One region of the Ligilactobacillus murinus genome, then DNA from elsewhere that is predicted to be linked to it. Evidence: riboswitches for the same ligand, from Rfam matches in the RefSeq annotation. Region 1 holds a riboswitch; the other holds the start of a gene.
What was found. Region 1 has a riboswitch for lysine ahead of CPS94_RS10330 (amino acid permease). Riboswitches for the same ligand answer to the same signal wherever they lie in the genome.
Positions count from the first base shown of each region.

Region 1 (15,157 bases):
AAAAAATTACTTGTTACATTTTACGTTATCCCATTTATTCGTGCAACTTCCATCCCATATTAGCAATCCAAAAAGACCCAACACGATACAAAATCATGCTGGATCTCTCATCATTTATGCAACATTGACCACATTATTTCAAAACATCTTAATAATTATGCTTCGGGATCATCTTTTGTGATCTTCTCTAAACCACCCATATATGGACGCAAAGCTTCAGGGATCGTGACCGAACCGTCTTCATTTTGGTAATTTTCCAAAATAGCCGCTACTGTCCGACCAACAGCTAGACCTGAACCGTTTAGAGTATGCACGAATTGCAATTTGCCATTTTCATCACGATATTGGATATGTGCGCGCCGTGCTTGGAAATCTTCACAGTTAGAACAACTTGAGATCTCACGGTAAGTATCTTGCGCCGGCATCCAAACTTCAAGGTCGTGTGTCATGGCTGCACTAAAGCCCATATCACCAGTCGATAAAGTGATCACATGGTATGGCAAGCCTAATTTTTCCATGATATCACCGGCATTTTGAGTCATTTTTTCTAATTCGTTATATGACTCTTCTGGCTTAGCAAACTTGACCAATTCAACTTTATTGAATTGGTGCATCCGAATAAGGCCACGCGTATCACGCCCTGCACTACCAGCTTCAGAACGAAAACTTGGTGTCAATGCGGTAAAGTAAACTGGCAATTGGTCTGTTGGGATAACTTCATCACGATAATAGTTAGTCAATGGAACTTCTGCAGTTGGGATCAAAGTCATATCTTCACCATTGACTTGGTAAACATCTTCTTTGAACTTAGGAAATTGTCCCGTACCATACATTGTCTTAGCATTTACGATATATGGTGGTAAAACTTCGGTATATCCTTCCTTAGCATGTTCATCCAACATAAAGTTATAGACAGCACGTTCTAAGCGAGCACCCCAACCTTTATAGTAAACAAAACGTGCACCAGAAACTTTAGCTCCACGTTCAAAGTCTAAGATACCTAGATCTTCACCGATATCCCAGTGAGCTTTAGGTTCAAAATCAAATTTACGTGGTGTTCCCACTTTGCGCAATTCAACATTATAATCTTCATCAGGCCCAACTGGGATCGTTTCGTTAGGCAAGTTAGGTAAGCATGCAGCCATATCATGGACGATCGCTTCAACTTCAGCTAATTGTGCATCGAGTTGCTTGATCTGACCACCGACTTCACGCATTGCTGTGATCGCTTCAGTCGCATCTTCTTTGTTACGCTTAGCTTGCGCGATCGCTTCGGATACTTCATTACGCTTTTGCTTCAAAGATTCTGAGCGCACCAAAAGTTCACGGCGTTCTTTATCTTTTTCCAATAATGTATCGATCGTTTCAGCTTCCACACCACGTGTTGCTAAACGCGCTTTGATATCATCTGGATTTTGACGGATCATTTTAATATCTAACATCTTATTGCCCCCTAATTTAGCTAATTATTTTATCTAATCGAAAAAAAGAGCCTTTCCGCCCCCGATATTGGGACGAAAAGACTCTTTTCGCGGTACCACCCAAGTTCGACATAACATCGCACTCACATATAAATAACGGTTTTCCCGTGCGGCATTACCCGCCCATACAAGGTTACGCTGGAGTTTCGGCGTCATGGTTTGCAGCAACCACCATGTCTCTGTCATGCCTACTTATGGCGAACTCAGATGTTTCGATTATTTATACCAGTATCATAATATTTATTCTGTAAAATAGCAAGCCTATTCTAGACTTTCATCGATTTTTTCTTGCATTTCCATTTTTTCTTTGGAAATATCATGGGGGGTCAGATCCACTTTATCTAATGGAATAACTTTCGTCTTATATTTGATCTTATAGTAAGCATACAAGATGATAAACAATGGAACTGACATATAGGAGACCCCGATCGCTTGCCAGTTAAAGTCCTTAAATGATTGGATATCTTGACCAATGATGACTAAAATACACAAGACCAAAGCTAAGAGCGGACCAAATGGGAACCACTTAGCCTTGTATTTCAACTCACTTAGATCATGGCCTTGCGCTTTGAAAGCACGGCGGAAACGATAATGTGAGACTGCGATCCCGATCCACGCGATAAAACCCGTCAAACCACTAGCACTTACTAAGAAGGTATAAACTTGGTTACCAAAGATACTTGCTAAAAAGGTCAGCAATCCGATGATCGTCGTCCCGATCAAAGCAAAGATCGGGATCCCACGTGAGTTGACCCGCGCAAACATCTTCGGTGCATCGCCATCGATACCTAAAGCATACAACATCCGCGTTGAAGCATACATCCCTGAGTTAGCAGCCGATAAGACCGAAGTTAAGATAACAGCATTCATCACTGAAGCAGCTGAAGCAAGTCCCGCCCGCTTAAAGACCAGGGTAAATGGACTGATCGCAATATCACTTGCTTCAGAACCTAATAAGTTTGGACTAGTATAAGGAATGATGCAGGCGATCACAAAGATCGACAAGATATAAAAGAGCAAGATCCGCCAAAAGACTTGCTTGATCGCTTTTGGTAAACTCTTTTCAGGATCTTTAGTCTCACCTGCTGTAATACCGATCAATTCAGTCCCTTGAAAAGAGAATCCGGCCACAACAAAGACGCTCAAGATCGTTGGGATCCCCCCAACAAATGGGGCATCACCTTTAGTGAAGTTTTCTAAGTAAGTTGCATGACCACCTAAAATACCAAAGATCGTCAATAAACCAACTGCTAAAAAGACAATAACGGTCACAACTTTGATCAAAGCCATCCAGTATTCAGCTTCCCCAAAAGATTTAACTGATAAAGCATTGATCAAAAAGATGAGTAGTAACGCTGATAAACTAAAGACCCAGGCTGGAACATGGGGGAACCAAAATTTCAAAACTAAGGCGACCGTCGAGATATCGACCGCTAATGTGATCGCCCAGTTGAACCAATAATTCCACCCCATCGCAAAACCAAATGCTGGATCAACAAAGCGCCGCGCATAAGTCGCAAACGAACCTGTCACGGGGAGATAAGTTGCCATTTCCCCTAATGATGTCATCAAAAAGTAGACCATCAGACCAATACCTAGATACGCCACTAAAGCGCCCCCAGGTCCTGCGGTCGAGATCGCTGAGCCACTGGCCACAAATAAACCAGTCCCGATACTACCGCCAAGTGCGATCATCGACAAATGTCTTGTCTTCAATGATCGCTTCATTGTGTTCTTCTCTGCCATGAAAATTCCTCCTATTTTTTAGAGAAGTCGTGCAAGCATATAAAAAGCGCACCTCCGAGACATCGAAAGTGCGCTTTGATCATCTATCAATTCATTCTTGTAGCAAACTGCCACTCATCTCGATAGCGCTCCGTAGTTTATCACTACGACAGTTCCCGATCTCTTAAACCGGGCCCCAGCCTAGACAAAATAAAGTTTGTCTAGGCTTCGGCAAATCCCCCTTTCACTAGATTTTAGCGTTGCTTTATCAACTCCACCTAGCTACTGATGGTTTTTGCGACCTCTTCTTCGACGTTTTCAATTTCCAATTTTAACTTGGATGCGATCTAATTGCAAGCTATATCTTTAATTTTGTCCTTCAGCTTGCTTTATCTGAGCATGTAGATCCGCGATCGCTAAGTCTTTCTCTAAAAATTCTTGATCTGCCATTGGGAAATGTTGTTCGATCGTAGCAAACGGCTGCAATTGGACTGTAGCTTGGTCGAGCTCAAAATCAAGTAAGTGACCTCCCATTGACTTATCATCAGCTAAGAAATGCAAGTGATACCCAGCTGCTGCCATCCCTTGAAACATTTCGGGTGCAAAATAACCAATGACCGTACCGGTGATCGCTTCAGCATCAAACAAGGCCTGTTCATCAGCCACTTGCGTCAATGTCTTGTACGGACGTGTTTGCTTTTCAACGGCGCGCGTTTTGACTTTGCTAAAACGCCCCGTGATCTTAACTGCAAAGAACAGATTTTTGTACGGATAGTTAGCCAAGATCTGCTCGCCTAACTGTTTTTGGGTCAGAGCACTAGCCGTAAATGTATCTTTTGCTTGCTCAAAGTGGACCGTGGCAAAAGGAACTTTTTCCTCTGGCTTTAAGATCCGGACCTCACCTGTACTTTGGACCAAATAAGGTGTGTGGTCTAATAAGACCATTTCACCATCTAACCCACTAGCAGTTCCGATCCCAAGCTCACCATGCTCTAACAATTCGGCTACCGTCAATGTGCCTTCAAACAGACCCGGGACTAACATTCCTAGGGTCCCGTGTTGATAGACTTGACTTTCATATTTTTCCATATATCCTCTACCTCGATCAGTGTAATTGATCTTCTAAGATCGTCTTACCTAACTCTTGATTGAAACTGTAATCGACCGGTACGTCCACGATCGTTGGTCCCTTTTCTTTGAAGGCTTTATCTAAGACTTCTTCTAATTCCGAAGCTTTATTGACACGATAACCCTTAGCCCCAAAGCTTTCTGCATATTTCACAAAATCAACTGGTCCAAATTTAACAGCAGCCGACTTGCCATATTTCATCTCTTCTTGGAATTTGACCATATCGTAGTTACCATCATTCCAAATGATGTGCACGATATTTAAATTCAACCGGACTGCAGTTTCTAAGTCTTGTGATGAAAACAAGAAGCCACCATCACCTGAAACAGAGACCACTTTGGTATCAGGACGGACCAAAGCCGCTGAGATCGCCCACGGTAAAGCCACCCCTAAGGTTTGCATCCCATTACTAAAGAGTAAATGGCGTGGTTCATAACTTCTAAAGTGCCGTGCCATCCAAATATAGAAACTACCAACGTCAACTGTCACGGTCATCTCATCTGTGACCCGATCTTGCAAAGCTTGAATGATACTCAATGGATGACTTTGAACTTGATCTTTGGTAACTTCAGGTGGCACATCGCGTTTTTGCAAAGTCTTACGTAACGAATCCAAGTAAGCCTTTGATTCTTCTGGGACCGAGTAACCTTTCATATATGGCAACAAGAAATCTAATGTTTGTGAAATATCGCCCACTAATTCACGCTCTGGTTGATAATTCTTATCGATCTCAGCTCGCATCGAATCGATAACTACGATATTAGCACTACGATCAGAATTCCAGTTACGTGGTTCGTATTCGATAGGATCATATCCGATCGCGATCACAAGGTCACTTTTCTTTAGCAATTGGTCCCCAGGCTGATTTCTAAATAAACCGACCCGTCCAAAGAAATCATCTTCCAATTCACGTGGGATGATCCCTGCACCTTGGAAAGTTTCGACCACTGGTAAATGGGTCGCAGCGATCAAACGGCGGATCGCATCAGTCGTTTCAGGATCAGAAGCCCGCATCCCTAACAAAAGAACTGGTAGCTTGGCAGCTTTGATACGTTGGGAGAGTAAAGTCGATTCGATCGGACTGGCTGGTCCCAATTTCGGGGCTTCAAGAGGCTCGATCACACTTGTTTTCACCTTACCATCTGTCACGTCTTGTGGTACTGAAACAAAACTTGCACCTTGTTTAGCTGCTTCAGCTTCTTGGTAAGCATTAGCGATCACTTCTGAAACATTTTCTGGTTCTTGGACTTCCGCACTGTATTTTGTGATCGGTTCAAACAAAGCTGCATTTTTCATGCTTTGGTGCGTCAAGCGTAACAGATCTGTTCGTTGCACTTGACCAGCGATCGCTAAAACAGGATCACCTTCTGCTGTAGCAGTTACCAAGCCAGTAGCCAAGTTAGACGCTCCCGGACCTGACGTTGCGATCACGACCCCAGGTTTACCTGTGATCCGCCCTACACCTGCAGCCATGAAAGCTGCATTTTGCTCATGACGCGTCAAAACAAATTTTGGTGTGCGTGGATCTTTAGGATGTTCGAGCAATTCAAAAACCCGGTCGATCTTAGCTCCCGGGATCCCAAAAACAAATTTAACATCATGGTTGATCAAACTATCAACGATCGCATCCGCACCGTAATATTCTTTTTCCGACACACTTAATTCCCCCTACTCAATTTTAAACGTTTTCTTACTTCTAGTTATAACTATATACATAACACAATTTATTTTCAAGTAGAGTGTAAACCAAAGTGTAAGGCAGCATTTTCAGATAACCAAAAAAACGCGCCGGCCCCTCCCGTACGCGTTTAGCTTATAATTTCAAACTATTTTTTATCTTCTTGATCAAAGCTTCGATCTGATCGGGGTCGCCACCGCCCAAATGATTCCAATCGATCCGAGGAATTATCTTGGTATTAAAAGTCTCGCATAGTAATTGATAGATCGTGACTTTAGCTAATTGCTTTATCCACAGCGCATCCGCCGTGGCAAAAGCTCGTTGGATCGCACTATTACCTTCTTTAGCCAGAGGTTTAAAATCCGAAAAGACCGCATTGAATAAGTCAGTACTTGGATAAGATACCAACGGGCCTTCGACTACTTCAACGATCTGCGCTAAATTGATCTCAGCTGGATCATGAGCTAATCTAAAGCCACCATTATTGCCTGAAGCTGAGGTCACTAAACCACCAACGACCAATTTTCGCATCAATTTACGCAGATAAGTCTGCGAGCCTTTGAGTCGGGCGTGGATCACAGTTGAGGATAAGGGAATATCTTGTTCTTGTGTTGCTAGCAACGCTAAAATACAAACTGATTGTTCAAACCCTCGCTTTAACTGCATATTTTCACCCCCTATAGTTGTTTATAAAATAACAATTGTGAACGATTTTCTTTAACAACGAACCACTCGTTGACAACATATTTTTCGACGACTCTAAAGCCACAGCGCTCTAGCAATTTGATCGAGGCTTGATTTCGCTTAGCGACTCGTGCTTCTAGACCGACCGCACCTTTTTTTTGAGCGAGCTGGCTAAGTGCCCTGAGCGCTTCGGTCATATAACCTTTATGCCAATAATTTTGATTTAGCACATACCCCACTTCAAAGACAAGTCCAGCTTGGTGGGGAGAAACTTCATACAGGCCGATGTTTCCAATGACTTTTTGTTGTTCTTTTAACTCGATCACAAAATGCTTTTTACTTTGCAACATTTTCCCAAAAAATAACGCCTGCATCAGCGTCTCACACGGCATAAAGCCCGCATCTTTAGCTACTTGCTTTTGACTAGTGTATTCTAAAACATCGGCTGCATCTAATGGGTCAAAGTTTCGCAACAAAAGACGCTTTGTCTCTAACATCGCACCCACCTCGTTTGGCGATATTTATTATCTAAATTATACGCTTGCCTTGCTTTAATTACCATCATCTATCCGGTTTATTTTGATCATTTTGTTGCTTTTTATTTTGTGCTTCAAAGGTGTAATCCAAGTTCGTCACTTTTTGGGGGCGCGTTGCTAAAAATAAGCAAATGATCTCACCAACTACTGTTAAAGCTAAAACAACATAGAGCACAGGGATCTCAGCATCCCGAAAACGTCTGATCAAACCCGTAAACATTTCTAAAATATAAAAACACATCAAAAAATAAACCATGATCTCCATTGCCATCATCGCAGAATCCGGTGCCACCGCCTGCCAAATTTGGACAATAAGCGCAAGGGGGAACGTCAACAAGACTGTTAACATCGTGATCCCTAAATAGCCCCACCAAAAGTCGGCGCGCCCCATTCGTTTATCAGTTCTAAACGTATCACGTAACATCAATTTGGTAGATGCGATCAAGTTAGGCTCGGGATTTTCATTTTTCCCAAAAGTCCGTTTTTCTTGTGCTGCTTTGGCATCAGCTTGTCTTTTAGCCAGATATTTTTCATTTTCCGCTCTGATCTGGTCAATCAATTCGGCTAGATCCTGAGCATCTTTTTCAAGTTTAGGTCCAGGCGTGAACTTGGCCTTATCTTCCTCAGTTTCTCTTGGTGTCTCACGGTACTCAAAGATCGCTTGATCATGCCCACAATAAGGACAATAATTAGAGTTGACAGGGATCTTTTCTTCACACTTACGACAAGGTTTTTTCTCACCATCTAGCTCACGTTCTTGCAAGACACCGCAATAAGGACAATGCAGGTGCGCTTCATCGAGCTTGCGCCCACAGCGTTGACAATAAACCATAATTTTTTTGTATCCTTTCGTTACTTATTTTTACTATTATAACGTAAATTCTTTTTGCGGGTCTAATAGTCTTAAACCTTTAAATCGCTTTGAGTAGAGCTTGACCCTTGTTATAATGATTCACGAACATACTTTAATAAATTATTAAAATTTATACTGTGATAATTTGCTAAAATTAATATGTTTAGTATTTTAAATAGATAAAGGGGTAGTTTTAATATGCTACATACAGCACTACTTATGCTCGGTGTCGGTATTTTTGCTGGCATCATGGGATCTATTCTCGGGATCGGTGGTGGGATGATCGTTACCCCGATCGTCACTCTCGCGATGGGGCTTGATATCAAATATGCGATCGGAGCTAGTATCATCGCTGTCATCGCAACCAGTTCTGGTTCAACGATCGCTTTTTTAAAAGATGATGTGTTGAACTTACGGGTCGCGATGTTTCTTGAGATCGCAACTACGATCGGGGCGATCATCGGAGCCCTATTGACTGGAGCCTTTGAGCCGATGATCTTATATATTCTTTTTGGCAGTCTGTTGGTCTTTTCTAGCTGGAACATGTACCGCAAAATGCGAAGTGGGCAAGAAGTCTTACAACAAGTCCACGCCGATAAATGGGCGGAAAAATTCAATCTTAATAGCTCCTATTATGATAAAAACACTAAACAACAGGTCGATTATCAAGTGGAAAATGTTCCCGGCGGTTTCTTGATCATGCTTGGAGCAGGTCTAGCTTCTGGGATGCTTGGGATCGGCTCAGGCGCCTTTAAAGTCATGGCAATGGATGGAGCAATGAAGATGCCACTTAAGCCTTCAAGTGCTACCAGCAATCTAATGATGGGCGTTACAGCTGCAGCTAGTGCAACGGTCTATTTCTTTAATGGTTCGATCAGACCTGATCTAGCAGTTCCCTTAGCCTTAGGGATCTTAGGCGGTTCAACGATCGGGACTCGGATCATGCAGATCTTACCTTCAAAGATCATTCGCCTGATCTTTATCCCGATCCTACTTTACTTAGGGTTACAGATGATTCTTAAAGGATTTGGGGTGACGATCTAAAATGCCAAAAAATAACTCTACCCGAAAAGAAATGTTAGCCGTTGAGATCGTGATCGGTAAAATAATGCGTATCGGCGTCTTATTCTCAGCTGCCGTAATGATCTTAGGCTTTGCAATGTTTTTGATCACAGGTCACAGTGGTTATCCTAATACGAGCTTTCCAACTACTTTACCTGCGATCTGGCATGGACTCATAAGTTTTAAGGCGTATGCTTATATGATGGCTGGGATCTATCTTTTGATCTTGACCCCCGTCTTACGCGTTGTGATCTCGATCTATGCCTTTTACCAAGAAAAGGATATGCTTTACGTCAAAATAACCAGTTTGGTCTTATTGATCTTGATCATTAGCGTTATCGTAGGCCACCATTGATTCTAAAGAAAGGACTAATTTTATGCCAAGCAACAATCAAAATCACTCTGATGACCATTTCACTAAAACTAGCGCTACGATCCCCAGTCGCCGTGAAACTTATCGTAATCAAAAAGCACGTAAAGCGCAAAAACAGCGCCACGCAAAAGCTAGTTCTAAGCGCCGGGGATGTTTCTTTTGGACACTATTAGTCATTGTGGTCACCTTGATCTTTGGCGGGCACTATGCTTATAAAAAATATATCAGTGCCAAAAAAGCAGCTGATTCGATCTATAATTCTTCAAATATCACCAAAGCACGTGATGTCAATTCGACCTTAAAAGATGGCCACCCGATCTCGGTACTTTTGATGGGGACTGATACTGGGGCTTTGGGTCGGACTTTCAAAGGACGGACCGACACAATGATCGTAGCCGTGTTAAATCCTGAGAAAAAGAAAATGACCGTGGTCAGCTTGCCCCGTGATGCTGAAGTAGCTATTTCGGGTCATGAAGAATACTTCCCCAGCAAACTAAATTCCGCCTACGAATACGGTGGTTCAGCCACGGCTGTCAAAACTGTCCAAAAATATCTCAACGTCCCGATCGATTTTTATGCAACGATCAATATGGGCGGTTTGGAGAAACTGATCAATGCCGTTGGGGGCGTTGATGTTGATCCCTTATTAACATTTACTTATGACGGGCAAAGCTTTGAAAAGGGCAAAAAGACCCATATGAACGGTAAACGTGCCTTAGCTTACGTCCGCATGCGCTATGATGACCCTGACGGTGATTATGGTCGGCAAGCACGACAACGCCAAGTCTTGACGCAAGTTGCGTTTAAAGGCGCAGATCTAACTAACCTGATCAATGAGAAATTCCTTTCCACGATCTCCAAACAAATGGTGACCGATCTAAGTTTTGATGATCTCGTGATATTGGGTAGTAAATATCGCGTCGCCACTCACGACATGCAAACCGACAGCTTACGTGGCCAAGGGCAAATGATCAACGGTGAATCATTTGAAGTTCCCACAACCGAAGAAAAACAACGGATCACCGATCTCTTACGCTCAGCTCTAAACTTAAAACAAGCTTCGACTGGTAATACCCTTTCAGACTCCGCTCAAGTCGACGTTGAAGGTAATTAAAATAAGTCCTCGCCAAAAACTTGGTGAGGACTTATTATTTGGTCGCCAAGCTTTAGGCATACCTTTTGACCTATTTTTTAACTAAATTGAACTGGGCTACCACAATAACAAAGAGCGTTGTGATCCCCATCAAGGCGATCATCACGGTAAATAGCATATTATACGATGAATTATCCACGATCAAGCCACCAGCTAAGGGACCGATCGCCCGCCCTAAAGCAGCAAAAACACTGACTGCGCCTTGGTATTTACCCTTTTCACTTAAAGTACTCAAGTTATCAACAACGGCTGGGATCGTTGGAAAAGTCAAGATCTCACCCAAAGTCACGATCACCATCGTTAAGATAAAGTGGGGATAATCGGTAGCAAATAACAAGGTGAAAAAGCCGAGGACAAATAGGGCTGAACCTAAATAAAGCTTATAGATCAGCTTGATCTTTAAAATATCATCCAAGAGCTTATTTAGGATCGGCTGACCACAGACGATCACGAACCCATTGATCGTCCACAAGAAACCATAACTCTTAACGGAGATCCCTAATGATTCCATGTAGATCGACAAGTTGCTTTGCCATTGTGAATAGCCGGTCTCGATCGCAAAAAAGAGAATTAAGATTGCCCCTATGACCCAGACATAGCTCAGTGGTGTCTTATCCTGACCCTTTTTAGCCACCTGTTCTTTGACCAAAGCAGCTTTTGGCACATAATAATAGCGATAGACCACGAACCAATAGAAAGCAAATAAAATAAAGTTGCTGATAAAGATCCATTCGATACTTATCTCAACGAGCACCCCAACAAGTAACGTTCCGATCACGACACCGACATTTTGCATAAAATATAGCATGTTAAAGACTTGACGTGAGCTTTTTTCTTTGATCCCAGTAGCTAATGAGTTTCCGATCGTGATCGCGATCCCACCACCAAAGTTATCCAAAAGTAATAACACTGCAAATGTCGGCCAGTCATTGAAAAAGATCAATAAAAAGACCGCTGACGTCGATAAAAAGATCGCACCTAACAACCAGCGCCGAGCGTTTTTGCGATCTTTATCATACATCCGGCCACCTAAATAACTACCCGCGATCAGCGCTAATGAATTGATAAAAAGCACGATCCCAGCTGTCGTCAGACTTTGACCAAGATAGTTATGCATGTAGATCGTAGTCAGTGGCCACAACAAACTACTGCCGACTGAAACGATAAAACTTCCACATAATAACCAGCTTAATTTTAATTCCTTTTTAGCCATAAATTCCCCCTAGAATAGCAAAAAAGAGACCGTACAAGACAGTCTCTTTTCGATTCAAAAGTCTAAGCGTTATTACTTAGACCACTTATTAGTCTTTTACTACGTTAGCAGCTTGTGGTCCGCGTTCGCTTTCTTCAACATCGAAAGTTACGTGTTGGCCTTCATCTAAAGTCTTGAAGCCTTCACCTTGGATAGCTGAGAAGTGTACGAATACGTCGCTACCATCTTCGCGTGTGATAAAGCCAAAACCTTTATCAGCGTTAAACCATTTAACTGTTCCTTGTTCCATAATAATTGAACTCCTCCTTGCGCCGATCACGGCACATTAAAAATATATTGTAATTCCTCTAATCAGCGCATAATGGAGAAAGTTATCAAAGATAAATCCTAGCCACAATAGCCTATACAGAAATACGATTATAATTATAGCACACGATTTTTTTTAATGATACTAAAAAGCCTTATTTGACAAAAATATAATGTGCAGCTTTATAACCGATGCTTGTTTCTTGCCCATTTGGGGTAAAACGTAACCGGATCGGGCCTTCAAACGGGGCATGTTCTAATACCTCTAACGTATCCCCGATCTTAATGTCGATGTCATCTAAGTAGGTCAAAAGATCATGATTATCGGTAAAACGATCGACTATGATCGTACTTCCTACTTTAGCTTCAGATAACGTCAAGTGACTTTCTTCTTCATAGTGTCCGAGTTTATCAGGGATCACCCCACCATGCGGACAATACTTGGGATGGTCCAAAAAAGCTTCCAAATGATCCATCAAGTTATCACTTGTCACATGTTCTAAAACTTCAGCATCACTATGCACATCTTGTAATTTGTAATTTAGCTTTTCAACTAAAAAAGTTTCCCATAATCGGTGACGGCGGACTAATTTTTCGGCTACTTTCACACCTTCATCAGTCAAAGAGATCCCTGAGTAAGGCGTATGCGTTACCAGCCCTTCTTTGACTAGTTTATTGACCATTTCCGTCACTGAACCAGCCGCAATATTTAAACTCATCGCGATCTGTTTATTTGAGACTTTCTTCTCTCTTCCACCTAATTCAAATATTATTTTTAGATAGTCTTCTTTTTTCGGTGTCATTTCAAGTACCTCGAAACACTTTATTTATTCCAAATAGAACTTTACTTAATCTATTATAACAGAACTTTGGTAAATTACAGGCTTTCTGACTGCTAGTTCCCAAATTCTTTATCAATGATCAGTTGCATATCTGGTGGTATAGGACAAAAAAATTCCAGATATTTTTTAGTGAATGGATCGGTAAAACCAAGCTTACCCGCATGTAAAGCTTGGCGCGCGATCAAACTACGCTCACCGCCATAAAGCTTATCACCCAACAGCGGATGCCCATTTTCACTAAAATGAACGCGGATCTGATGCGTCCGCCCCGTATGGAGTTTGACCTGAACTAGTGATAGCTCAGCCTTGCTCTTCTCAAGCCAATATTCACTCTTAGCAAATCGGCCTTCAGGTGAGATCTGGTATTTGACATCGTCAGCGACACGTGCGATCGGACCTTCGATAAAGCCGTGCTCATGCGATATTTGCCCTTGGACCAATGCAAAATAACGCTTGTCCATTCGATGAGACCCAACTTGAGCTGCAATTTGAGCTTGTGCAAAGCTGTGTTTAGCAAATAAGACCAAGCCACTCGTATAGCGGTCCAAACGCGTAATGATCCGCGGTGCTTTTATGGCTGACCTTTGTTCGATAAAATAGCCTTTAACTCGGTTGACCAGCGTATCGGTGCTATTACTTGGCCCAGGTACGCTCGTTAAACCAGCGGGCTTATTGACAACAAGCCAAAATTCATCTTCATAGACCACTTCGATCGGCACCTGACTGATCGCCACATTTTCTTCTATAGCATCAGGTGGCAATTCCAAGGTGACCGCAACTGGTCGCTCCAATAAAATTGCAAGTTTTGTTTTTTGTCCATCGACTAAGACCTGACCATATCCTTTTTTTAGCTTGCCATACAGACGTTGACTGACTCCTTGTTTGCGCAAGAAACTCTTCAAAGTCTGTTGCTTTGTATCTTTTTTTTGCCAAGTAACCTTCATCTGAGCCTTCTTTCTAGCGCCAATAGATCATTATCAAAATATCAAAGATCATCACAAAGAGTAGTAGCAACAGCATTGCCTTGAGCCAAAAATCTTGTGCAACGATCAATGGTGCTAACAAGCTACCTAAACAGTACCAAGTAACTCCAAGTAAGATAATGATCATTTCAGCATAGTTGCGTTTAGGTAACATTATTATCCCCCTTGCTTTAAAAAGCGACAACGTTTCACATCTTTACTATACCAACTAGCCTTGGCTGGCGCAAATGACTATGTGAATTGTAAGTTGATCTGTAGTAAAATGTAAACTAGTTTACTGATATTACGAGAGAAGTGAATTTTTGTGACACACCTTACTTATAAAAAATACCGTCCCTTATATGCAACGATCTATCTAGTGATCTTTCTTACTTTAGCAACTTTGGTCAAACTAAAGTCGCCTCTTATCACTAGCTTTGATACTGCTATCCAAAAGCTACTCTTACCGATCACCACGCCAGATATGACTGCTTTAGTCGACAAAATAACTTTTTTAGGTGGACCAGAGATGTCCTTTATCTATTGTTTATTGCTTTGCTTGATCGTTTACTTGTTACATGATACATCTGACGCATTGTGGGCTTTAAGTACTGTCGTTTTCTGTAATTTGATCAATTGGATCGTTAAAAATATTGTAGCTCGAACACGCCCTAGTGATCGTTTAGTTGAGATCAGTGGCTATAGTTTTCCCAGTGGTCATACTTTTGGAACTGCCTTGTTTGTCTTGTTAGTCTTCTTTTTATTTTTACCACATATTCAAACAAAGGGACTAAAAACTTTACTACATATAGTTGGTATCCTTTGGATCATCATTATTGCTTTGACACGGATCTATCTTCACGTTCACTATCCGACTGATACGATCGCAAGTATTTTTTTAGTCGGTTTTTTATTTGAATGTTCTTTGATCATCACTGAGGCTTACCAGCGCCAAAAGAAAGCTTAAAAAGGTTTGGTCGATCTGACCAAACCTTTTTTACACTCTAGCATTTAATTTATCAGCATCGCTCAGATCAGGGCTATCAGCCATGCGACTCGCTAACCCCCAATAATAAAAGCCTAAGCTCACACCAATGATGATAAAGAAATCATAGGGATATTTGATCCAATCTTGTCCGTTAAAACCTTTGCTTCCAATA
Region 1 is NZ_CP023565.1:2,113,773-2,128,929, reverse strand. Features, by position in the region: gene serS (serine--tRNA ligase) at 156-1,442, opposite strand; gene CPS94_RS10330 (amino acid permease) at 1,743-3,227, opposite strand; lysine riboswitch at 3,343-3,521, opposite strand; gene budA (acetolactate decarboxylase) at 3,573-4,295, opposite strand; gene alsS (acetolactate synthase AlsS) at 4,312-5,991, opposite strand; gene CPS94_RS10315 (Rrf2 family transcriptional regulator) at 6,149-6,679, opposite strand; gene CPS94_RS10310 (GNAT family N-acetyltransferase) at 6,691-7,194, opposite strand; gene CPS94_RS10305 (zinc ribbon domain-containing protein) at 7,259-8,065, opposite strand; gene CPS94_RS10300 (sulfite exporter TauE/SafE family protein) at 8,285-9,130, shown strand; gene CPS94_RS10295 (DUF1634 domain-containing protein) at 9,132-9,503, shown strand; gene CPS94_RS10290 (LCP family protein) at 9,526-10,635, shown strand; gene CPS94_RS10285 (MDR family MFS transporter) at 10,706-11,887, opposite strand; gene CPS94_RS10280 (cold-shock protein) at 11,976-12,176, opposite strand; gene CPS94_RS10275 (metal-dependent transcriptional regulator) at 12,349-12,996, opposite strand; gene CPS94_RS10270 (RluA family pseudouridine synthase) at 13,089-13,979, opposite strand; gene CPS94_RS10265 (hypothetical protein) at 13,993-14,172, opposite strand; gene CPS94_RS10260 (phosphatase PAP2 family protein) at 14,323-14,964, shown strand; gene CPS94_RS10255 (APC family permease) at 14,995-15,157, opposite strand, start outside.

Region 2 (15,157 bases), 820 kb from region 1:
TGATTTTCGATCACATAGTCTTTGATCTTAGTTTGGTTAGTAGCTAAAAATGGTTTGACGATCTGCCAGTCACCAAATAATACAGCACTATCTGCACCTCCAAAAACTTTGATCTCATTTGGGATATCAAGGTCAGCGATTTGAGCATTCAAATAAACTTTGACTGGTGTCTTTTTGTCTGCATTTGCGATAAAATTGATAATTTCTTGTGCGTTTAATTCTGCCATCTTCTTTAATTGCTACCACTAAAAAGTAGCTTTCCTTTCTTAATTTTATTTATAAGGTAGATCCAATTTCAATAAGTCAGCGTAAGTCTCACGTTTGACTACTAACTTAGCCTGCCCATTTTCGACAAAAACGACTGCAGGACGCGGATTACGATTGTAATTTGAAGCCATCGCATAACCGTATGCTCCCGTTGCTAACAGTGCGATAATGTCACCTGGTTTTGTCTTAGGTAAAGTCGCTCTATCGACCAAAATGTCACCTGATTCACAATATTTTCCAGCTAAATGCACTGTCTGAGTCACTTTAGCGTTTGGATCATTGGCCAAAACAGCCGTATACTTAGCTTGATATAAGGCAGGACGAATATTATCTCCCATTCCACCATCAACTGCTAAATATGATAGATGGTCTGGAATATCTTTTCTTGCCCCTACTGTATATAAGTTATATCCTCCTGGTCCCGTGATCGAACGCCCTGGTTCGATCCAAATCGCTGGAAGCTCTAACTCATATTCTATAGCTTTTTGCTTTACAGCCTTAATGATCTGTTCGACAAATTTTTCTGGTGCCAAAGGATCATCTTCAGCCGTATATTTGATACCAAAGCCACCACCAACGTTGATAACCTTAGTCGTATAACCGTATTTTTGTTTCCAAGAATGAGCCACTTCCATCAACTTTTGGCCCACCAGCTCAAAGCCACCTAATTCAAAGATCTGGGACCCAATATGGGCATGGAGTCCTAAAACTGTGATCTGTGGATCAGCCAGTAACTGAGTCAAAGCTTTGTCAGCTTGACCTGAAGCTAGATCAAATCCAAATTTACTATCAGTCTGGCCAGTTTGATCGTATTCATGGGTATGTGCTGAAATACCAGGCGTCACACGCAAGATGACTTTAGTTTTAGCATTTTGCTCCCGTAAAACTTTTTGTAAAAGGTCGATCTCATAAAAATTATCCACGATGATCACACCAACGCCTGCTTTGATCGCAAATTCAAGTTCAGCGATCGATTTATTATTTCCATGGAAACTGATCTTTTCAGCGGGAAAACCCGCTTTTAAGGCAGTTGCTAATTCACCACCAGACACAACGTCTGTATGACAATCCAATTCATTGATCACCTGATAGATCGCTACTGCACAAAATGCTTTACTAGCATAGCTAACTTCATATTCAACAGCTTGTTCTTCAAAAACTCGTTTAAATTTAGTGATCTGCTCCTTGATCAAAGCCACATCATATACGACTAATGGAGTTTGATATCGATGTGCTAAGCTGACCGCATCTACACCGCCGATCGTTAAATGACCAGCTTTATTCGTTGGTAACACCATAAGCTTTCCTCCAAAATAAATTGCACAAAAAAAGATCTTTTTAGTCCTATCGTCTAAAAAGATCTTGCTGGAATAATTGCAAAATTCTGTTTGATCGATAGCACTCCGCAAAGTTTAGTTTGCGACAGTCTGTGATCTCTTAAACCACAGCCCAGCATCAAGTGTCTATAAACACCTAAAGCTTCGGCAACTTCCCCTTTTTAGAACCATTCAAACACTGTTATAGCAGCTAAGGGTCTTTACTCATGTCAGTTGCGCCTCTTCGATTTAACATAATATTATAATTTTTAATGTGATACGTCAAGGAATTTTAATATTATTTTTTTGAAAATCCACTTTTTTATAAAAAATCTAGAATTTTATACTTGTTATTAATTAAAAAATGATACAATTCAGTTATCGAAAAATTAAAGCGAGATCACCCCTCACCATATGAGATGAGGTAAAATGTCCCCTTATTCGCTTAAAAAATTGGAGGAATATTCATGATAAATTTAAAAAAAGTCCATGGATCACAGAATAGTTTTTTTATCTTAGATCAAACATTACTAACTACACCTTTGACTGAACAAGAATTGGTCACATTGACCAAAACACTCACAGCTAAAGCTACCGGTATCTTAGGAGGCGCTGATGGCATCTTAGTCGTTCAAAAGAGTTCCACTCCCAATACGGTGGCACAAATGCGGGTTATCAATGCTGATGGTAGTGAAGCATCGATGTGTGGCAATGGTCTTCGCACAGTTGCACGTTATTTGGCCGAAAAACACGCGCTGACCTCTTTTAAGGTCCAGACTCGCCAAAGCGACTTAGAAGTTCAAAAGCAGGCTGAGCTAGCCCCTAATGTTCCTGCATTTGGTGTTGAGATCTCACCTGTTCATTTTGAGAAGCGCTACCTCCCCTTTGATAACTTAGGAGCTGAGCAGATCATCGACCGTCCCTTAGTGGAATTTGAACCTCAGAAAAAATTACACTTTACGATCATGGCTGTACCTAATCCCCACTTGATCAGTTTCGTACCCAATATTGAGAAAGCCGGAACATTTTTAGGCGAGTTGGGTGCTAAATTAAATACTCTAAATCCTTATTTCCCAGATGGCGTCAATGTCAACTTTGCTCAGATCCTAGGTCCAAACAAACTATTTGTGCGTACTTATGAACGGGGCGTAGGTTTTACTAATGCTTGTGGGACTGGAATGTCAGCTACAAGTTTAGCCTTTTATCTCAGTCATCCTGAGCAATGTGATCTCACACAAGAGATCACAGTCTTCAATCCTGGGGGAATGGTCAAAACTAAAGTGCGACAATTGGATGATCAGTTTAAGATCCAGCTGATCGGTAATGCAACTTTCACTCACGATATTTTAGTTGCTGAAAGCCACTTGCACCACAACACAGTTACTCCTGATGTTTGCCAGATCCAAGCGACTGGTGAACAGGAAGCTTACTTAAAATTTATTCAACATCTAAATGCCTAATAAAAATAGACGCTATACTTTTTACTGTGTAATGATATTATTCATTACGCAGTTTTTTGATCTATCATTAAAAAGTATCTGTATACACAAAAAAGACCCGCCTCAAACGAAGCGGGTCCGATAACTAGTTATTTATTATAAATTTAAGCGTTCGGCTTAAAGTGCGTTTGATGCACCGTGGTAAACAATACCACGACGAGAATCAACTGTTACAACTTCACCGTCAGCGATCAATTCAGTTGCGTTTGCAGCACCAACAACAACAGGAATACCCATTGAGATACCTACAACAGCAGCATGTGATGTTAAACCACCGTTTTCAACGATCAAAGCAGATGCTTTTTCGATAGCTGGTAAGTAGTCTTTGTCAGTTGTCTTTGTTACAAGAACTGCACCTTCAACCGCTTTTTCGTTAGCTTCAGCAGCAGATGTAGCTACAACAGCTTTACCGATAACAGTTTCGTCACCAACACCTTGGCCTTCAACTAATTTAGAACCGATCAATTGGATCTTCATAACATTAGTTGTACCCTTTTCACCAACTGGAACACCAGCTGTGATCAAGATCAAATCGCCTTCCTTAGCAAAGCCAGCTTCTTTAGCTTTTTCTGTTGCTAAGTTGAACATTTCATCTGTTGAAGCTGGTGTTTCAGCAACAACAGGGAAGACACCCCAGTTTACAGCCAAACTACGGCGTGTACGTTCGTCAAATGTAACTGCCAAGATATCAGCATCTGGACGATACTTGGAGATCATGCGAGCTGTGTGACCAGATTTTGTAGCAGCAACGATCGTCTTGATGTTCAAGTTGTCAGCTGCTTCAGCAACGGCACGGCCAATTGCTTCTGTAACGTCGGTCTTGTCAAATTCGTTCAATGAGAATGACTTGTGTTGACGTAATGCATTTTCAGCTTTAACGTCGATACGAGCCATTGTTGCAACAGCTTCAACTGGGTACTCACCGTTTGCAGATTCACCAGAAAGCATTGTTGCATCTGTACCGTCAAACACAGCGTTAGCAACGTCAGAAGCTTCAGCACGTGTAGGACGTGGATTTTCTTGCATAGAATCAAGCATTTGTGTAGCTGTGATAACAGCTTTACCAGCAGCGTTACACTTCTTGATCAATGATTTTTGTACCAAAGGAACATTTTCTGCTGGGATTTCAACACCCATGTCACCACGAGCGATCATCAAACCATCAGAAACTTTCAAGATTTCATCAAAGTTATCGATACCTTCTTGAGATTCGATCTTAGGGAAGATTTGAACATGTTCCATGTTCTTTTCTTCTAATAATTCACGAATATCTAAAACGTCTTGAGGCTTACGTACGAAGGAAGCAGCGATAAAGTTGATTTCGTTATCTAAACCAAAGCGGATATCGTCAGCATCTTTTTCTGTAATACCAGGTAAGTTGATGGAAACACCAGGAGCGTTAACACCTTTACGTGAACCAAGTGTACCTTCGTTAAGAACTGTACATACTAATTCGCGGTTAGCTTCGTCTTTCTTTTCGATCTTCATGTCGATCAAACCATCGTCAAATAATACGTGGCCACCTTCATGAACATCATCGTATAAGTCAGCATAAGTAACAGCGATCTTTTCTTTTGTACCTTCAATAGAAGGATCCATAGAAATACGAACTTCATCGCCGATGTTGAAGTGAAGCTTCCCACCTTGTTGAACAGTTGTACGGATTTCAGCACCCTTTGTATCAAGCATGATACCAACCATCTTACCAGTAACCTTTTCAGCTTCACGCACAAGGTTCATACGGCCTAAATGTTCTTCATGGTCACCATGAGAGAAGTTGAAGCGAAAGACGTTAGCGCCTGCTTCGATCAATTTGCAAATTGTATCTAAATCTGAACTAGCTGGTCCAAGTGTACTTACGATCTTGGTCTTTTTCATGAGTTAATTCTCTCCTTTGAAAATCTTAAATGCTCTGCATTTTACGTTGAAATATCAAAAGTTTAAACAGTTGCCTGTTAAGGCAGTTTCAACTCTACCTATAAATTGATAATTTAGAAGCTCAAACGTTCGTTCAAGTCAAGCAATGACACGTCTGTCACATGCTTGTGGTTTTCTAAAGTATCAATGATATCAGTTGCAACAAGTTGGTTGTCGCGAATACCAATAGCTAAACCGCCCTTGCCTTCAAGCAATAAACGGACAGCGTAATCACCGAAGCGACTAGCTAACACGCGGTCTTTAGCAGTCGGTACGCCACCACGTTGAACGTGGCCTAAAGTAATTGCACGACTGTCAAAGTCACCATGCTTGTCAAGTTCTTCTTTGAAGTCTTTAGCAGACATTACACCTTCAGCCAAGACGATCAAGCCGTGGTCTTTACCTTGTTCACGGTTCTTAGTCAACTTATCAGCAATTGCTTTGACGTCATAATCGCGTTCTGGAATAACGATCGCATCTGCTCCGGCTGCGATCCCAGACCATAATGCAATATCCCCAGCGCCACGACCCATAACTTCAACAACAAAGACACGTTGGTGTGATGTTGCTGTATCGTTGATACGATCTAAAGCATCAGTTGCTACGTTGACAGCTGTATCAAAACCGATCGTGAAATCAGTTCCTGGAATGTCGTTATCGATCGTTCCTGGAACACCGATCGAGTTAAAGCCATGCTTTGTAAGTTTCAAAGCACCGTGGTAAGAACCGTCGCCACCAATAACAACTAAAGCATCGATCCCAAACTTTTTAAGTTGTTCGATCGCTTTTAATTGTACTTCTTCTTCTGCAAATTCTGGGAAACGTGCAGAGTAAAGAATGGTGCCACCACGATTGATGATACCGTCCAATTGGGAAGATTCCATCTTGAAAATGTTACCTTCAACAAGACCCTTGTAGCCATAGTTGACACCATAGGCTTCAAGGCCCGCATTCATAGCGGAACGAGCAATCGCACGTACAGCAGCGTTCATCCCGGAGGCATCGCCACCGCTTGTTAAAATACCAATGCGTTTCATTTCTTCACCTCAAGTAATAATTGTAGTACTACATTCTCCAAATGTAATCTTATCACTTTTGAGCGCCGTTGTCTTGTAAAAAATTGCATTTTCACCAATAATTTAAAAGCAGTTTTCATGAATTTTCATCACTTCAAAACGACATTTTTGCTACCTAATAAGGTTGTTAGCGCTTCTTTTGTACTTTCATCTGGACGTAGCCATAAATTTTCTTGCAAAATTATTTTCCTATTCTCATTTTCTTCGATTATGATTACAGGAACATCACCGTGATGGGCGCGCAAGATCTGCCAAAGTTGCTGGCGTGTTTTCTCAGCTAGTGACCTTTCTAAACGTAAATAGTAGTATTGTTTTTTGATGTCAGTTGCAGCAACCATATCTGAAACTAAGATACTCTTTCTTTCATTGCGCACCTCAACTTTTCCACTTACTAATAAGATATTTTGCGGCTCACATAAAGTAGCAAAACGCCGATATTCCCGTGGAAAGATCACCAATTCAGTTTCACCACTTTCATCAGCAACTTGTAAAAAGGCCATCTGCTCGCCTTTTTTAGTTCGGATCACGCGCTTATTTTTAACGTAAACGACCGTCTTGATATTTTCATTTGGTATAAGTTTTGCTAATAGTTTTGTATGTTGCCTTTGACGTAGCCAAGCATATTTTTCGACTGGATGTCCCGATAGATACGTCCCTAAGTAATAAAATTCCTTTTCTAAAAGCTCAGCCGTTGAGAGCTTTTCAGCCGACTTTTCTTCTTTAGGCGCTAACATCTCAAACAAAGTCTGATTTTCGCCACTTAAAGCGATATTACTCAACACCATCGGTAATTGTGATAATAGCTTGCTTCGATCTGACTCTATTTGATCAAGGGCTCCAGCATAGATCAAAGCTTTTAGTTGTTCTTCTTTTAAGAGCTTTTTATCTAAACGCCGAATAAGATCGGCCAAGCTCTTGAAATTACCGTTTTGTCGGCGCTCTTGTAAGATCGCTTTGACCAGATCACCGCGTAAAGTTTTGATCGATCCTAGGCCAAAGACGACCTTTTTGCTCTTAAGTGAAAAATAGAGCTGACTGGTGTTGATATCTGGACCAGCAACTTGTAACTTGAACTGGCGCATCTCACCTAGATATTCTTTTAACTTATTATCATTTCCGATCACCGAATTCAATAAAGCAGCAAAAAAAGCAGCCGGATAATGGCTCTTAAGATAGGCTAACTCAAACGCCATTTTAGAATATGCAACTGCGTGTGAGCGATTGAAACCGTAATTACCAAAGCGTTTCATATACTCATAGACCTCTAGCGCACTAGCGACCGTATATCCTTTTTTCTCAGCTCCCATGACAAACCGCGCTTGCAATTTATCGATCTTCAATTGATCTTTTTTGCTGATCGCTCGCCGTAAGAGATCAGCTTCACCTAAACTAAAGCCTCCCATCGCTGAAGCAACTTGCATGACTTGTTCTTGGTAGACCATGATCCCATAAGTTTTAGCTAGGATCGGTCTTAAACTTTTTTCTGGATAGCTAACAGGATGCTTTCCATGTTTACGCGCAATAAATTCATCGATATTTCCGATCGGTCCTGGACGATATAAAGCATTGACCGCAGCAACATCTTCAAATGAAGTTGGGTGTAGACGCCGTAAAACATTTTTGATCCCCGTCGATTCAAATTGAAAGACGCCATTTGTCTGTCCCGCTTGAAAGAGGCGTAACGTCAAAGGATCATCTAAAGAGAGCTGTTTTAGGTCTAATTTTTCTTGGTAACCGTTACGGACAAATTTAAGTGCATTATCTAAGATCGTCAAATTCCGTAAGCCTAAAAAGTCGATCTTCAATAGACCAGCTTCTTCAACTTGGCCCTTAGCAAACTGTGATAACAAGATCTGATCAGTCCCTAATTGAACTGGGATCAAGTCGCTCAAGACCTCATCACTTAAGATCACCCCTGCAGCATGCGTCGAATAATGTCGCGGTAGTCCCTCTAATTTAAGCGCTGTTTTGAACAACACTTCGTTTCTTTGACTATCAGCGATCAAATTTTTGACCTTTTGCGATTCCTGATAGGCCTCTTTTAAGGTCAATTTAAATTTATGAGGCAATGCTTTTGACCATTCATCGATCTCAAAGCTCGTCAACCCCATAACTCGAGCAACATCGCGGATCGCTTGGCGTGCCCCCAAAGTTCCAAAGGTTATGATCTGAGCCATATGTTCATGCCCGTACTTTTGGTGAACATATTTGATGATCTGATCACGTTTAGCATCTGGAATATCCAGATCGATATCGGGCATTTGGGCTCGTTCTGGATTTAAGAAACGTTCAAATAACAAGCCATACCGTAAAGGGTCGACATCGGTTATCTTTAAAACATATGAAACTAACGATCCAGCTGCTGAGCCTCGCCCTGGGCCGATCCGGATCTGGTTGTTGTGCGCATAATTAGTTACGTCCCAAACGATCAAAAAATAATCATCAAAGCCCATCGCATCGATCACGGCTAATTCTTGCTTCAACCGGTCAAAATACGGCTTGGTCTCGGTTATTTGATCAGCTATTAATCGTTGCCGCAACCCTTCTTGACAAAGTTTTTGTAAATAGGCTTTAGCACTTAGCCCATTAGGTGTCTTAAAATGAGGCAATTTAGTCTTGGGAAAAGCTAGTGTCACTTGTGCCAGATCACACAGCCTGGCATTTTCATCTAATGCTTTTTTTAAGCCTAAAGCCTGATATTCTTCATGATATTGCCGGATCTCTTTGAGATAGTTTTTGCCTAAAGTGTTTTTCTTATTCCACCCACCACCTAACTTCTCTGCTTTGCCGATCGCTCGCAAAACTTTGACTTCAAAATAATCAGCTGGTTCTAAATAATGAACTGCACTGGCAGCGATCAATGCTGTTCGCGTTTGTTGAGCTAATAATTTGATCGCTAATAATTCTTGTTTAGATAAGAGTGGATCGATCCCTAAGTAGATCCCAGCAGCCTTAGTTTGTTTCAAACGCTCTAAGATCGCACCCGCTTGTTCGTAGTATTTTAATAATAGGCTTTCCTTAGCTGGTGAAATGATAAAGAGGTCTTGACTATAGGTCATGACCGCTTTTAAAAATTCTTCTAGATCTGGAAGTTCTTGCTTGAACGTTGTCATTTTTAGCGAAGACAATTTGAGTAAATTGTGGTAGCCCGTGTTATTTTTGGCGATCAATAACAGTTTCGCATCACTTTCAAATTCTAATGTCAAGCCAATGATCGGCTTGATCTGGTATTTTTGACAGGCATGATAAAAATCTAAGACACCATACATCACATCGATATCGCTTAAAACTAAACTTTGGTATCCTAGATCGGCAGCACGTTTGACATAATCTTCAATACGCAAAGTGCTCTTTAACAAACTATTAGCACTGATAACTTGTAATGGTGCAAACAAAACGACCGCCACCTTTCTAAATAAAAGTCTTTGTCTTAATTATACAAATTTGTCCGTAGCTTTTCAAAAATACGTTCGCCTTTTTACCATAGTACGCAAAATTACGGAAAATACCGGATAGATAACTGCGACAGTCTACTAAAATTGCCCCTAGTCATTCGTTGTAAATTAAAATTCTTTGTGCTAAACTACTTAGTGAGAATGCGAGGTGTTGTCAAATGGCAAAACAACTTACAATTCTTTTTTGGGGCTTTATCTATGGTGAAGTTATCGGCTATGTGCTTTCTGCACTTTCCGGTAGTCCCTTTGAACCACTTCAAAGTGGGCTGATCGCAATGGTCGGTGGCTTTATCGCCGTAAATTGCCTACTCGCTTTTGTTAAAAGCCCAAAAAAGGCAACAAAAACTGATAAGTAATAAAAACCGAGACTAGTTGTAGCCTCGGTTTTTTGTTATTCAATAACTTTCTTATTAAAGACTAAGTTTTCATCCTTTAGATCGATCTCAACTTTACTGTGGGGCAAGATCTCACCTGAAATGATCTCACGTGCCAATGGCGTTTCGACCTGGTTAGTGATGAATCGTTGCAGTGGACGGGCTCCATAGGCAGGATCATACCCTTTTTGAGCCAACCATTGTCGCGCACTATCACTGATCGTCAAACTGATCTCTTGTTCTTCAAGGCGGTTTGATAGTTGCGCAATGAATTTATCCACGATCTTTCCAATAGCATTTAGCGATAATGGTGAGAACATGATGATATCATCGATCCGGTTGAGAAATTCCGGCTTAAAGTGGGCTTTAGCAACATCCAATACTTGTTTTTTAGCCTCAGGTGAGATCTTATCGTCAGCTTCTAGATCATTTAACAAGATCTCTGAACCTAAGTTAGATGTTAAGATCAAGATCGTATTTCTAAAATCGACTGTTCGCCCTTGTCCATCAGTCAAGCGTCCATCATCTAAGACTTGCAACAAGATATTAAAGACATCGGGATGAGCTTTTTCGATCTCATCGAATAATACGATCGTGTATGGATTACGGCGAACGGCTTCGGTCAATTGTCCCCCTTCTTCATAGCCAATATACCCTGGAGCAGCTCCGACCAAGCGGGAAACATTAGCTTTTTCCATGTATTCTGACATATCGATCCGAACCATATGCTTATCGGAATCAAAGAGATCTTCGGCTAAGGCTTTAGCTAATTCAGTTTTACCGACCCCAGTTGGGCCTAAAAACATAAATGAGCCCAATGGTTTAGATGGATCTTGCAACCCGGCACGGGAACGTAAGACTGCATTTGAGACTGCATCGACCGCTTCATCTTGACCGATCACGCGCTTATGCAGATTTTCGGCTAAATGTAAGAGCTTTTGCCGTTCACCTTGAACTAATTTAGCTACTGGCACACCTGTTAAGCGACTGACGACTGAAGCGATCTCTTCTTCGGTCACTGATTCTTCGACTAACCAATTATCAGGGCGCTTTACTTGTTCTAGTTTGGCCAATTGTTTCTCCAATTCTGGGATCACAGCATGTTGCAATTTAGCAGCTTTTTCAAGGTCATAGTTGTTTTCTGCGTCTTCTAGTTCATGCTTAGCTTGATCAAGTTCTGATTTTTTGTCACTTATTTTTTGGACGTCTTCTTTTTCACTTTCCCAGCGCATCTTTAACTGATTAGCTTTCTCACGCGACTCAGCTAACTCACTTTGCATTTCAGCTAAGCGTTTCTTAGAAGCGGGATCAGATTCTTTTTTCAAGGCCGCTTCTTCAACTTCTTGGCGCATCAATTGGCGCGTGATCTGATCGAGTTCGGTCGGCATCGAATTCATTTCTACTCTGATCTCAGCACAAGCTTCATCGACTAGATCGATCGCTTTATCTGGTAAGAAACGATCGGTGATGTAGCGATCAGATAAAGTCGCTGCTGCCACTAAGGCACTATCATGGATCGAAACACCGTGGTGGATCTCATAGCGTTCCTTTAGTCCACGTAAGATCGAGATCGTGTCTTCAACAGTCGGTTCTTTGACCAAAACTTTTTGGAAACGGCGCTCTAAGGCTTTATCTTTTTCCAAATACTCACGATATTCGTCTAAAGTCGTCGCTCCGATCAAATGCAATTCGCCTCGAGCAAGCATTGGTTTTAACAGATTACCGGCATCCATACTGCCTTCTGTCTTCCCTGCCCCAACGATATTATGGATCTCATCGATAAATAAAATGATCTGTCCTTGACTTTTGGTAACAGCTTTTAAAACAGCTTTCAAACGCTCCTCAAATTCGCCCCGGTATTTAGCGCCTGCGATCAAAGAACCCATATCTAAAGAAAAGATCGTCTTATCTTTTAGGTTATCAGGTACGTCTTTTCTGACGATACGTTGCGCCAGACCTTCAATGATCGCCGTTTTACCGACCCCTGGCTCCCCGATCAAGACCGGATTATTTTTCGTCTTGCGCGATAAGATCCTGATCACATCACGGATCTCTTCATCCCGGCCGATGATCGGATCTTGTTTACCTTGGCGTACTTGTTTAACTAAGTCGACTCCATATTTTTCCAAAGCTTGGTATTGTTCTTCTTGATTTTTAGAAGTCACCCGCTCACCAGCGCGCATCTTAGTGATGGTCTGTTGTAGCTTAGTAATCGTAAAACCATGCTCGGTCAACCACCGTACTAATGGATCATAGGTCTGTTTCATCAAAGCCAAGACCAAAGTATCCAAAGAGATGTATTCATCGCCAAATTCTTGCTTGATCTCATCAGCGTCACGCAATAGCTGCAATAACTTTGTGCTAAATGCTTGACCATATTGGACACTGCCAGAAATGACCGGTAATTGTTCTAAGACACGGTCGATCTCTTGTTCAAAGTTTTTAAGGTCGACCCCGGCTTTTTTATAGATCTCACCCACAAGTTCACCTGGTTGCACTAAAAATTTAAAGAGGTGAGCAACATCGATCTCTTGTTGTTTACGCGTGATCGCGATCTGCTGAGCTTCACCCAATGCAGCTTGAACTGCTGAAGTCAAATTATCTTCATTATTCATCTTTAACTACCCCATTTCACAAATAAGCGCGACTTACTTGTCACGCTTTAAAACTATTTAGTTGCTGCCAACTTGATGATCTCTAAGATCACGTCAGCTGCTTGTTCCATAACTTGCTTAGAAACGTATTCATAGCGGGCGTGCATATTCTCGCCCCCCGCAAAAATATTAGGTGTTGGTAAGCCCATAAATGAGATCGTTGAACCATCTGTCCCCCCACGAACAGGATAGATCTCTGGTGTGATACCAAGATTTTCCATCGCTTGTTTAGCAAGTTCAACGACTGTCATATCTTTTTCGATAACTTCGCGCATGTTGTAGTATTGATCCTTTAATTCAAGAACAACGCGCTCTTGTCCCAATTTTTCATTTAACTCAGCTGTAATGTCTTGCATCAATTGTTTACGTTGTTCAAATTTTTGATGATCGTGATCACGAATGATATAAGTCAAACTAGCTTGATCAACTGTCCCTTGCATATCAAGCACATGGAAAAAGCCTTGACGTCCTTCTGTTTTTTCAGGAACTTCATCTTTAGGCAATAAAGCATGGAAATCCATTGCTAGCTGGATCGCATTGACCATGATCCCCTTTGCGGTCGCCGGATGAACCTCTTTACCGATAAATTTGACCTTAGCCTGCGCTCCATTAAAGGTCTCATATTCCAATTCTCCTAAAGGACCACCATCGACTGTATAAGCAATATCAGCTCCAAAATCAGTTACATCAAATTGCCGTGAGCCAGTTCCAATCTCTTCATCTGGTCCGATCCCGATCTTGATATCGCCGTGTTTGATCTCGGGATGGGCCACTAAATATTCCATGACCGTAATGATCTCAGCTACCCCAGCTTTATCGTCAGCCCCGAGTAAAGTTGAGCCATCAGTGGTGATCAAAGTATGCCCTTGATATTTTTTCAAACTTGGAAATTCAGCTGGTGATAAGACATAAGCACCAGCTGGATCCAATTTGATATCACTTTTCCCGTCATAATTTTCAATGATCTGTGGTCTTACATCAGTTGCATTAAAATCAGCCGTATCCATGTGAGCTAAAAAGCCAACTTTTTTTACACCGGTATCATCGGCCAAATTGCTTTTTAATTCAGCAAAAACATAACCACTTTTAGCTGAGATACGGACATTTTCTAAGCCGATCGCAGTCAATTCAGCCGCTAATTTTTGGGCGAACTCAACTTGTGAGTGCGTCGATGGGATCGTTGTCGAATTTTCATCGGAACGTGTTTCGACTTTAACATAATCCAAAAAACGTGGCACTAATTTATCATATTTTGTCAATAGAACTCCTCTTTTCTGCTAGATAAATGTAAATGGATCTGTATTTAATTTAGAAGAAATGACCTCGATCTGCCAAGCATTTTGCTCATTCCAATGAGTAAAAAGTTGTTTTAGATGGGGCTTACAGATCGCTTCAAAATGATGTCCTGGATCGATCACTGCCAAACCACTTTCATACATATCATGAGCTGTATGGTAAGAGACATCGCCTGTAACATAGACATCAGCTTGAGCTTTTAAAGCAAATGGATAAAATTTAGCGCCGGAACCACCTAAGACGGCGACCCGTTCCACTACCCTTGTAGGATCTTTAGCTACTAAACGCAACCCCTGAAGGCCTAAAACTTGTTTACAAAACGCCACATATTCATTGACTGTCATCGGTGTACTCAACTTACCGACGCGACCCATCCCCGTACCTTGGCCGAGGCCTTCGACTTGATATAGATCAAAAGCAATCTCTTCATAAGGATGCACAGCTTGCATTGCCTGCAAAACTTTGGCTTTTATTTTAGCTGGAAAAACCACTTCGACTTTTTCTTCAGCTACTTTACTTACTTGACCGACTTCACCTAAATATGGGGTAGCACCTTCCTTGGGTCTAAAGCGCCCAGTCCCACTTACAGAATATGAACATGCCGTATAATCGCCTAAATGTCCCGCACCAGCTTTAGCTAAGGCTTGACGTAAAACGGTAGCATGTTCTTCAGGAACAAATACCGCTAATTTATACCAAATTTCAGCTTTAGGTGGTAGTAACGGTTTTGTTTCTTCAATATTCAATGCTTCTGCTAGCCAATCGTTCATACCACCATTAGCATTGTCCAAATTGGTGTGAGCTGCATAGACCGTGATGTCGTGTTTGATGAGCATAGCATACATTTGATTTTGTGGATCTGCTAGATCAAAATGTTTTACCGGAACAAACATCGCTGGATGATGGGCAAAAATAAAATCTACTCCCGCTTCGATCGCCTCTTCCACGACTTCTGGTCTGACATCCAAGGTGACCATCATTTTTTTGACTTCATGCTCAAGACTACCTAATTGTAATCCGATCGGGTCGTTTTTTTCGGCGATCTGCTGGGGGGCAAATTCCTCAAAACGAGCCACAATATCTTTGACTTTAACCATTTAAAACACTTCCGATCTGCGCTATTTTTGCTTCGAGCGCTTGTTTTTTAGCGACTGGAACTTGCTTTGCTTTATTCAATTCTTTTAAGATAGTTTCTAACTTAGCGATCTCTTTTTGCCATTTAGCTTGAAAGGCAGCATTTTTATTTTGTAAAAGATACGGACCAAACTGTAACTCTGCTGATGTTAAAGTTTGTTTTTCATCA
Region 2 is NZ_CP023565.1:644,118-659,274, reverse strand. Features, by position in the region: gene dapD (2,3,4,5-tetrahydropyridine-2,6-dicarboxylate N-acetyltransferase) at 1-227, opposite strand, end outside; gene lysA (diaminopimelate decarboxylase) at 273-1,565, opposite strand; lysine riboswitch at 1,656-1,835, opposite strand; gene dapF (diaminopimelate epimerase) at 2,051-3,043, shown strand; gene pyk (pyruvate kinase) at 3,200-4,960, opposite strand; gene pfkA (6-phosphofructokinase) at 5,074-6,036, opposite strand; gene dnaE (DNA polymerase III subunit alpha) at 6,165-9,470, opposite strand; gene CPS94_RS03250 (YjzD family protein) at 9,689-9,886, shown strand; gene clpB (ATP-dependent chaperone ClpB) at 9,922-12,519, opposite strand; gene pepT (peptidase T) at 12,573-13,817, opposite strand; gene CPS94_RS03235 (Nif3-like dinuclear metal center hexameric protein) at 13,836-14,951, opposite strand; gene CPS94_RS03230 (tRNA (adenine(22)-N(1))-methyltransferase) at 14,944-15,157, opposite strand, start outside.
Region 2: another riboswitch for lysine. It lies ahead of lysA (diaminopimelate decarboxylase); the one in region 1 lies ahead of CPS94_RS10330 (amino acid permease).